4 regions of the Dactylosporangium sp. NPDC050688 genome follow, and region 2 is predicted to be linked to each of the others. Evidence: riboswitches for the same ligand, from Rfam matches in the RefSeq annotation. Region 2 holds a riboswitch; each other region holds the start of a gene.

What was found. A riboswitch is a leader RNA that binds a small molecule or an ion and turns the genes downstream of it on or off. The one in region 2 is predicted to bind cobalamin.
Region 1: it holds a riboswitch for cobalamin, as region 2 does, so the genes downstream of both, AB0H83_RS19360 (CbtB domain-containing protein) here and bluB (5,6-dimethylbenzimidazole synthase) in region 2, are expected to answer to the same signal.
Region 3: it holds a riboswitch for cobalamin, as region 2 does, so the genes downstream of both, AB0H83_RS30225 (VWA domain-containing protein) here and bluB (5,6-dimethylbenzimidazole synthase) in region 2, are expected to answer to the same signal.
Region 4: it holds a riboswitch for cobalamin, as region 2 does, so the genes downstream of both, AB0H83_RS33245 (ABC transporter substrate-binding protein) here and bluB (5,6-dimethylbenzimidazole synthase) in region 2, are expected to answer to the same signal.

The regions. Positions count from the first base shown of each region.
Region 1 is NZ_JBFAIC010000018.1:36,997-39,187, forward strand. Features, by position in the region: gene AB0H83_RS19350 (YbaB/EbfC family nucleoid-associated protein) at 1-88, opposite strand, end outside; gene AB0H83_RS19355 (hypothetical protein) at 206-439, shown strand; cobalamin riboswitch at 684-830, shown strand; gene AB0H83_RS19360 (CbtB domain-containing protein) at 867-1,082, shown strand; gene AB0H83_RS19365 (CbtA family protein) at 1,097-1,828, shown strand; gene AB0H83_RS19370 (helix-turn-helix transcriptional regulator) at 1,878-2,191, opposite strand, start outside.
Region 2 is NZ_JBFAIC010000026.1:1,839-4,029, reverse strand. Features, by position in the region: gene AB0H83_RS24225 (HAD family hydrolase) at 1-223, opposite strand, end outside; gene AB0H83_RS24220 (Uma2 family endonuclease) at 279-797, opposite strand; cobalamin riboswitch at 1,026-1,232, shown strand; gene bluB (5,6-dimethylbenzimidazole synthase) at 1,271-1,891, shown strand; gene AB0H83_RS24210 (YciI family protein) at 2,004-2,191, shown strand, end outside.
Region 3 is NZ_JBFAIC010000037.1:88,632-90,822, reverse strand. Features, by position in the region: gene AB0H83_RS30225 (VWA domain-containing protein) at 1-977, opposite strand, end outside; cobalamin riboswitch at 1,035-1,159, opposite strand; gene AB0H83_RS30220 (copper resistance protein CopC) at 1,376-2,116, opposite strand.
Region 4 is NZ_JBFAIC010000044.1:66,218-68,408, reverse strand. Features, by position in the region: gene AB0H83_RS33250 (FtsX-like permease family protein) at 1-862, shown strand, start outside; cobalamin riboswitch at 957-1,095, shown strand; gene AB0H83_RS33245 (ABC transporter substrate-binding protein) at 1,184-2,116, shown strand; gene AB0H83_RS33240 (iron ABC transporter permease) at 2,179-2,191, shown strand, end outside.

The DNA.
Region 1 (2,191 bases), on a different contig from region 2:
GGGCGTCGGCGGTCGCGGTCTCGATCGTCCGCTGCCGCTGCTCGAACTCGGCGGTGATCCGCTGCACCGCCTCCTGATCCGGATACATCGACGCCCCCCGTGCGTGTCCAGTCGTAGAACCGAAGCCCGGCCAGCCTACTGGCCGGGCCGCCCGCGCCGCTGCCGCGCCCCCTACGCCCGGCCATCGGCTGCTATACATCTCACCGTGAAATCACGGCATACGGGGTTGGTCGTCCGGTTCGTCCTGGCGGGGGTGCTCCTGCTGATCGGATGGCAGATGCTGGCCAGCGGCTCGACGACCGCGGCGCAGCGGGCGCAGGAGTCGTCGCGGCGGATCGCGGAGTACCGCCCGACCTGCGACGGCAAGACGATGCGGCCGCGCGACACATGCCTCGTCTTCGGCGGCGCCGCGCCGGTCGCCTTGAACGCCCACGGGTAGTGCCGGTCGGCGGCCGCGACGACCTCCGGCGCGGTGTGGGCGAAGTACGACGAGTTCCTCAGCCCGAGCGGCAAGACCCTCCAGCGGCGCCTCGACGGCCTGCACCGGGTCGGCACGGACCTGGCCGCGCTGCCGGTGACAGGCTGATCCGCACCGAGAAGCTGATCACCTTTCGGATGGCACACCCGCGGGCCGCCTGCGCCGTGACCTGCGGCGCGGGGGCATCGGAAGGGTGGCGGCGCCGCGCGTCGATTGACACGCTGGTACGCCGTCCGTACCGTCCGAAACATCAACGTGACGGTGAACGGAAGCCGGTGCAAGCCCGGCACGGTCGCGCCGCTGTAACCACGAGGTGTGGGAGTCAGACCCGGCCACCGCCACGACAACGCTCGATGGGACGCGAAATCCCGCAGGAGGCTGCATCAGCATGGCCACGATCTCGGCTCTTCCCACCCCGGTCACGGCTCCGGCCCCGATCCCGCTGCGGCAGATCCTGCCGTGGGCGACCTTCGGCGTCGTGCTCGCCGTCGTGCTGCTCTACTTCGTCGGCGCCGAGCAGGGCATCACCTCGCTCGTGTCCGGCGAGGCCGTGCACGAGTTCGTCCACGACGGTCGGCACCTGCTCGGCTTCCCCTGCCACTGAGCCGGGGAGCCACCATGAGCGCCCGTACCCTGCTGGTCCGCGGGATGATCGTCGGCGCTGCCGCCGGCGTGGCCGCGTTCCTGTTCGCCTACCTGTTCGGTGAGGGCCCGATCAACGACGCGATCGCGTTCGAGGAGGCCCAGGCCGCCGGCCACGAGCACGGGCCGTTCAGCCGGACCGTGCAGAGCACGCTCGGCCTGGCCACCGCCTCGATCGTGTACGGGGTCGCCCTCGGCGGCCTGTTCGCCATCGCGGTCGCGGTCACGCTCGGGCGGATCGGGCGGATCAGCGCCCGCGCCACGGCCGGGATCGTCGCCCTCGCCGGGTTTGTCGGGGTGGCTTTGGTGCCGTTCCTGAAGTACCCGGCCAACCCGCCGGCCACCGGCAACGCCGACACGCTGCAGCAGCGCACCGGGCTGTACTTCCTGATGCTGGTCATCGGGGTCGCCGCGGTCATCGGCGCGATCGTCGTCAGCCGGTCGCTGCAGCCGCGCCTCGGCACCTGGAACGCGACGATCGCCGGGGTCCTCGGCGCCGTCGTGGTCGTCGGTGCCGCGATCGCGCTGCTGCCGGCGGTCAACGAGGTGCCCGACGGCTTCGCCCCGGTCCTGCTGTGGCGGTTCCGGCTCGCGTCGCTGGGCACGCAGGCGGTCACCTGGGCCACGCTCGGGCTGCTGTTCGGATACCTCACCGAACGCAGCGAGCGCGCGGCCGCGGTGGTGCGGGCACAGCCCGTCGCCGCCTGAACATCGCTCGTCGTGCGGTGCCCGGTCTCGCCGGGCACCGCACGTCTGTTCACGGCCGTGGCCGGGCGCGGACCCGGGGTTTCTCCCCTTGCGGGCCGAACAGGTGCAGGATCTCCACCGCCTGCTCCCCGGCCGGCCCGAACCAGTGCGGCGTGTTCGTCTCGAACTCCGCGACCTCGCCCGGGCGCAGCACCAGCTCCCGCTCGCCGAGGATGAGCCGCAGGTCACCGGCGAGGACGTACAGCCACTCGTACCCCGCATGGGTGACCAGCCTCGGCTCGCTCGGCCCGAGCACCTGCTTGAACACCTGCACCGGCCCCGGGTACCGGGTCAGTGACACGACCACGCTGCCCTTGCGGTTGC
Region 2 (2,191 bases):
CCAGGAAGTCCCTGACGCGGCGGCGGCGCTGCTGCTGGAACGTGATGCGCCCGGCCCGCCAACCGGCCAGGTGCCGCTCCTGCACGGTGCGCCACAGGGCCAGGGTCCGCGCGTCCGGTCCGACCCCGATCGTGGGCAGCCACCGCAGCAGCGCCGCGGTCACCGCGCCCTCGTGGTCCAGCAGCGTGCCGTCGAGGTCGAGCAGTACTCCCTGCACCGTCACGTGCGGGGATGGTACCGGTGACGAACCTGACCTATTTCCACCGGTGCTGTTGCCCTCAGCTGAGGTCGGGCACGGGCCCGTTCAGCAGCCAGGCCAGGGGCCGCGGCTCGTGCTCCGTCACGAACTCGCCGTCGCGCAGGACCAGCGCCTGCAAGGTGGTGGCCGCGTCGCGACCGACGATCCAGTAGCGGGGGACGCCGGCCGTCGCATACTCGTCGCGCTTGATGACGCGGTCGATGTGCTCGCTGTCGGGCGACACCACCTCGACCGCGAGAAGTAGTCCGTCGATGCCCGCGTAGCTGGAGCGTGCCGCGCGTGGTGGCTTGTCCTTCGCCCAGACCGTCACGTCCGGCTGCCGCCCGCCGCCGACGTGGATGCCGCAGTCGACCATGATCTGCTCGGGTCCAAACCCATTGGCGTGGAACCAGTGCACCATCTTGGCGACGGTCACCGCATGCTCCGGGTGGGCCGGCGGCATGATGGACAGCACCCCTTCTCGACTCAGCTCGTAGCGGTGATGCTCATCCGCATCCGCCATGGCCGCGACGTCGTCGAGGGTGATCGTGGTCGGCATCCGAGCGCCAACAGCCGCTGCGCTCATGTCGCTCCTCCTGTCCACGCCCGAAGCATACCGACGACCCTGCCGCGATCCGTGCCACAATGACAGATATGAGCATAAGCCCATATCACTGCCGAGGCCCGTCCGGAGCCGCCGCCGGCGCTCGCGTTCCACCTGCTGGAGGAGGGGCGGCTCACCACGCATTACCGGCTGTGCGTCTAGGCCAGGCGTTTAGGCTTGCGGCGGCATGAACTGATGCGAGGTGCCCCGGGCGACCGGGGAGAATCGGGAAGCCGGTGTGAATCCGGCACGGGCCCGCCGCGGTGATCGGGGAGCTGCCGTCCATGCGCGCCCGCGCGGCGTGCGGTCACTGGCCTGCGGGCTGGGAAGGCGGACGGTGCAGGCGTTGATCCGAGAGTCCGAAGACCGGCCTCGCGGTCACCGCCCGCCCCGCGACGGGGCGGGCCGAGCAGCGGGAGCCTGCCCTCATGAGCACCGACCTGTACGACGTCGTGCGCCGCCGCCGCGACGTGCGCGGCCAGTTCACCGGGGCGCCGATCCCCGGCGAGGTCCTCGACCGCGTGCTGAGCGCCGCGCACGCGGCCCCGAGCGTGGGGCTGACCCAGCCGTGGGACTTCGTCCTCGTGCGCGACCCCGGGCTGCGCCGCGCGTTTCACGAGCACGTCCGGCAGGAGCGGGCGACGTTCGCCGCGACCCTTGACGGCGAGGCCGCCGGGACGTTCGCCCGGATCAAGATCGATGGGGTGCTGGAGTCGACGATGTCGGTGGTCGTCACGTACGACGCCGGCCGCGGCGGACCGGGAGTGCTGGGGCGGCACGCGATCGCCGACGCCGGCCTCTACTCGGTGTGCCTCGCCATCCAGAATCTGTGGCTCGCCGCGACCGCCGAGGACCTGGGCGTGGGGTGGGTGTCGTTCTACCGCGAGCCGTTCGTGCGTGAGCTGCTGGGCATCCCCGAGACGATCCGCCCGGTCGCGTGGCTGTGCCTCGGGCCGGTGACGCACCTGGAGACGGTGCCGGACCTGGAGCGGCACGGCTGGCGGCACCGCACCCCGCTCGCCGCGGCGCTGCACCACGACCGCTGGTAGCTGTCGGTTGGCTCCAGCTCACCCGGCGGCGCTTGTCGATTCTGCCGCACTGCGGTTCGTCGTACAGCTGGACGGGCACGACAACGGGCCCGATGGACGAATGGGACGGACAATGGCGAAGTACCTGATCCTCATCTACGGCGACGAGCAGCGCTGGGACGCCGAGACCGAGCAGGAGCGGCGGGCGAAGGAGGAGGGCCACCGGGCGTTCCACGCCGCGGCCGGGACCGGCGTCCTGCACGGGCAGGAGCTGGAGGGCTCGGCGACCGCGACGACCCTGCGTGGCTCCGGCGGCGGGCG
Region 3 (2,191 bases), on a different contig from region 2:
CCGGGTGGGTCCAGGGGGTCGCGGCGGCGCCGGTGCGGCAGAGCGAGCCGGGCCGCGTCGCGCAGGTCGTCCTTCGTCACCACGGTCCGGCCGTGCCAGGCCGCCAGCGCGACCGCGGTGCGGGCCACCACGATGTCGGCGCGCAGCCCGTCGACCCGGTACGCCAGGCAGATCCGCGCGATGCGGTCGAGCTGGCGGTCCGGCAGCGACACCCCGGGCAGCGCCCGCCGGGCGGCGGCGATGCGGGCGGCGAGGGCGGCGTCCTCCTCGACGAAGCGGGCCGCGAAGGCTTCGGGGTCGTGCTCGTACGCCAGCCGCCGCCGCACCACCTCGGCCCGGGGCGCGGCGGTGGTCGGCGACGTCACCCCGACGACCAGGCCGAACCGGTCGACGAGCTGCGGGCGCGGCTCGCCCTCCTCCGGGTTCATGGTGCCGACGAGCAGGAACCTGGCGGCATGCTGGACGGAGACCCCGTCGCGCTCGACGTGGGCGCGGCCCATCGCGGCGGCGTCGAGGAGCAGGTCGACGAGATGGTCGGGCAGGAGGTTGACCTCGTCGACGTAGAGCACGCCGCGGTGGGCGGCGGCGAGCAGGCCGGGCTCGTAGGCCTTGACCCCGTCGCCGAGGGCCCGCTGCAGGTCGAGGGTGCCGACGACCCGGTCCTCGGTGGCACCGACGGGCAGCTCGACCAGGGCGGACCGGCGGCGCACGGCGCTGCTCAGGGGCGCGTCCACCGGATGCGGGCCGTCGGGGCAGGACCGGTCCGGCGCGGCGGGGTCGCAGGCGAACCGGCAGCCGGCGACGACGTCGACCTCCGGCAGCAGCGTGGCGAGGCCCCGCACGACGGTCGACTTGGCGGTGCCCTTCTCACCCCGGACGAGCACCCCGCCGATCGCCGGGGACACGGCGGTGAGCAGCAGCGCGAGGCGCAGGTCGGGCAGGCCGACCACGGCCGAGAACGGATACGGCGACGTCACGGGCACATCCTCCTCGAGCGGGTCCGCGCCCGCTGGGTCATGGAGCACGAGCGGCCGGAGTCTCCTGACTCCCGGATCGCCGCCGTCCCCCGACCTTCCGACCTGTGGCCGTGGCCCGTGCGCTGGAGGACGACTCCCCGGTCACAGTGGCGGGACCGTCCCAGAATCGCACTGGGTTCCTCCCTGTGACCGCTCGGGGTTCATCCTGTCCCAGGGCTCCCAGTGACGTCAACGTGACCCAAATCCTTGGCCGGCGGCGCGCGGGGCCGAACAGGGGACGTGTGGAGGACCGCGGCGCACGCCGTCCTGTGTGCCGTGCTGCGCCGGGCGGGGAAGGCGGCCAAACCGGCCCGGCTGGGCGCGGAGACGCAGCCGCTCGGAGGGCCTTACCCAAGGCTTTACCGGAGGGCGGCCTTGCGGCGTTTCTTCTCCGGCGGCACTGGAGCGCGGCGGGCGGCGAGCCAGACCATCGCGCCGACGCCCACGATGAGCAGCGCCGGGATCAGCCAGTCGGTGAGCACGAACGGGGTCGCCGGGGCGGGCGGCGGCGCGGCCTGCTGGGGGCCGGCGGTGGGTGCCGCGGCCGCTGGCGCGCTCTCCTTGCTCAGCGCCCGGGTCAGCGCCTCGGACGGCCCGGCCGTCGGGGCGGTCCAGCCCGCCGGCGCCGGCGTCACCGGCCCGCCGTACGTGAACCGCAGCTGCCCCTTCACCGCCTCGCCGTCGGAGGCGACCGACTGGTACGCCACGACGTACAAACCCTGCTCCGGCCAGTGCGAGACGGCCACCAGCGCCGGGAAGCCGGTGTTGTAGACCTTCGGCTCGAACTTGCCGTCGACGAGGAAGTACTCCTGGACCGGCTTGTCGAGGCGCTTGGGCTCCCCGCCGCGCCAGCCGCCGTCGACCCGCTGCCCGGACGGGGCGGTCACGGTGAACCACGCGAAGGACGCCGGCTGCTCGGTGAAGTACAGCGCCACGTCGGCCCGCGGCTGGTCGACCGTGCTGTCCTGGACGGGGTCCGACATGGCCAGCTGCCCGTGCGCGGCGGCGGGCACCGCGGTCACCACGAGGCCGAGCGCCGCGACGACGGCCAGCACCGCAACCCTGACGGCATTGACCGCAATGACGCTGCCCGATCGCATCGGCACATGATGCCGGGTTCCCCCATAGCCGACAAGACGCTAAATTCACGATCCTGACGAACCCCGCCGCCCCGG
Region 4 (2,191 bases), on a different contig from region 2:
CATCGCCGACGCCGCGATCACCGCCCCCCGCCTGGTGATCGTCGACGCCGCCGCGTTCCAGCGGCTGCTCGCCGCCACCCCGCTGCCGGACGCACCGGCGCTCGCCCGGCTCGCGAACCCCGCCCCCGGCGACGTCCCCGCGCTGGTGCTCTCCGGCGACGGCAGCCTCCAGCCCGGCATGCACCTGCAACTGCCCCAGCCGGACGGCGCCCCGGCGATCCGGCTCACCGCCGTCGGCACCGCGCCCGCCATCGGCGGCGCCACCGACCTCGTCGTCGTGGACACCGCCGGCCTCGCTGCCGCCGGCCTGACCACCGTGCCCAACACCGTCTGGGTGACCGGTCCCGGCACCGCCGCCGCCGTCGCCTCGGGTGACTCCGCCGCCAACGTCGTGCTCCGCGCCGACGTGGAACGCGCGCGCCGCGCTGCGCCGCTGACCGCGGGTCTGCTGCGGCTGGCCCGCACCGCCGCCGCGACGCTGCTGGTGCTGGGACTGCTCGGGCTCGCCCTCGGCGCCGCCGCCGGCGCACCGCAACGCTGGCAGACCCTCACCCGCCTGCGCACCCTCGGCCTGCGGCCACGTGACGCCCGCTGGATCGCGGCCGGCGAGCTGCTGCCTGCGGTGCTGCTCGCCGCCGTGGGCGGCCCGCTGCTCGGCGCGGTGCTGGCCCGGCTCACGCTCGGCCCGCTCGAACTGCGGCTGCTCACCCGCCAGACCGTTGACCCTTCCCTGGTACTGCCGTGGGGGTGGCTCGCGCTGCTGGGCGGGGTGCTGCTGGCGGCGGTCGCCGTCGTGGTGCCGGTCGAGGCGGCGCTGCGCCGCCGCCGGCAGCTGGGCGAGGTGCTCCGCGCGGGCGAGTGACCCGGCGCAGTGTCCGCGGGGCGCACCAGGCTGCGGTCGAACCGGTGCTGTCCCTGCACGTCGAACTCGGTCGCGTGGTCCTGGCCGACCCCGACCGGCGTCGATGTACTACGGTTCAGGCGACCACCCGCAGCGAAACCGGTGCGACACCGGTGCTGTCCCGCAACTGTGATGCCCCGATCCGTACGGTCCGGGGACTAGCCAGGTCGCCTGCCGGGGACGGTCGCGAACCGCGCTCTCGAGGAAGGGCGCCTTGCGGGCGGGGCATGTTCGTCACCCCCTGTCGGCGAAGCACCGACTCCTCGACCGACAGGAGGACTGATGAGCAGACGCACCCCGGTAACGTTCGGTGCCGCCCTGGTCGCCATCGCGCTCACGCTCGGCGCTTGCGCCGGCGGCGCGGACGGCACCCCGCAGCCCGGCTCCGCCGACGCCGCCGCGTATCCGGTGACGGTGGGCAAGGTCACGCTGGAGCAACGCCCCACGAAGATCGTGTCGCTGTCGCCGAGCACCACCGAGATGCTCTTCGCGATCGGTGCGGGCGCGCAGGTGACGGCGGTCGACGACCAATCCGACTATCCGGCCGAGGTACCGACGTCGCAGTTGTCCGGGTTCCAGCCGAACGCCGAGGCGATCGTGGCCAAGAACCCCGACCTGGTCGTCCTGACCACCGACGCCAACAAGGTCGTCGAGCAGCTCGCCAAGTTCAAGATCCCGGTCTACCTCGCACCGGCGGCCGTCACGCTCGACGACACGTACCGGCAGATCGACGAGCTGGGCCGGCTCACGGGCCACGGCTCCGAGGCCACGGACCTGGTCGGACGCATGCGCCACGACGTCGACAAGCTGATCAAGGGCCTGCCGCCGCGCTCGAGCAAGCTGACGTACTACTACGAGCTCGACCCGACGCTGTACACGGTCACCGGCAGCACGTTCGTCGGCTCGCTGTTCACCATGGCAGGCCTGCAGAACGTGGCCGATCCCGCGGACCCCGGCGGCGCGAAGGGCGGCTATCCCCAGCTCTCCGTCGAGGTGCTGGTCCAGGCCGACCCGGATCTGGTGTTCCTCGCCGACGCGAAGTGCTGCAAGCAGTCGGCCGAGACGGTCGCCGCCCGCCCCGGCTGGTCCGGCATCACCGCGGTGAAGACCGGGCGGATCGTCGCGCTGGACGACGCCGTGGCGTCCCGCTGGGGCCCGCGCGCGGTCGATCTGCTCCGGGCCATCGTCGAGGCAGTGGCCAAGGTGCCCGCGTGAGACCCAGCCGCCGGTCCACCGACCGGCTCCGCCCGAGCTGGGTCGTGGCCGGCGTGCTGGCGATGCTCGTGGCGC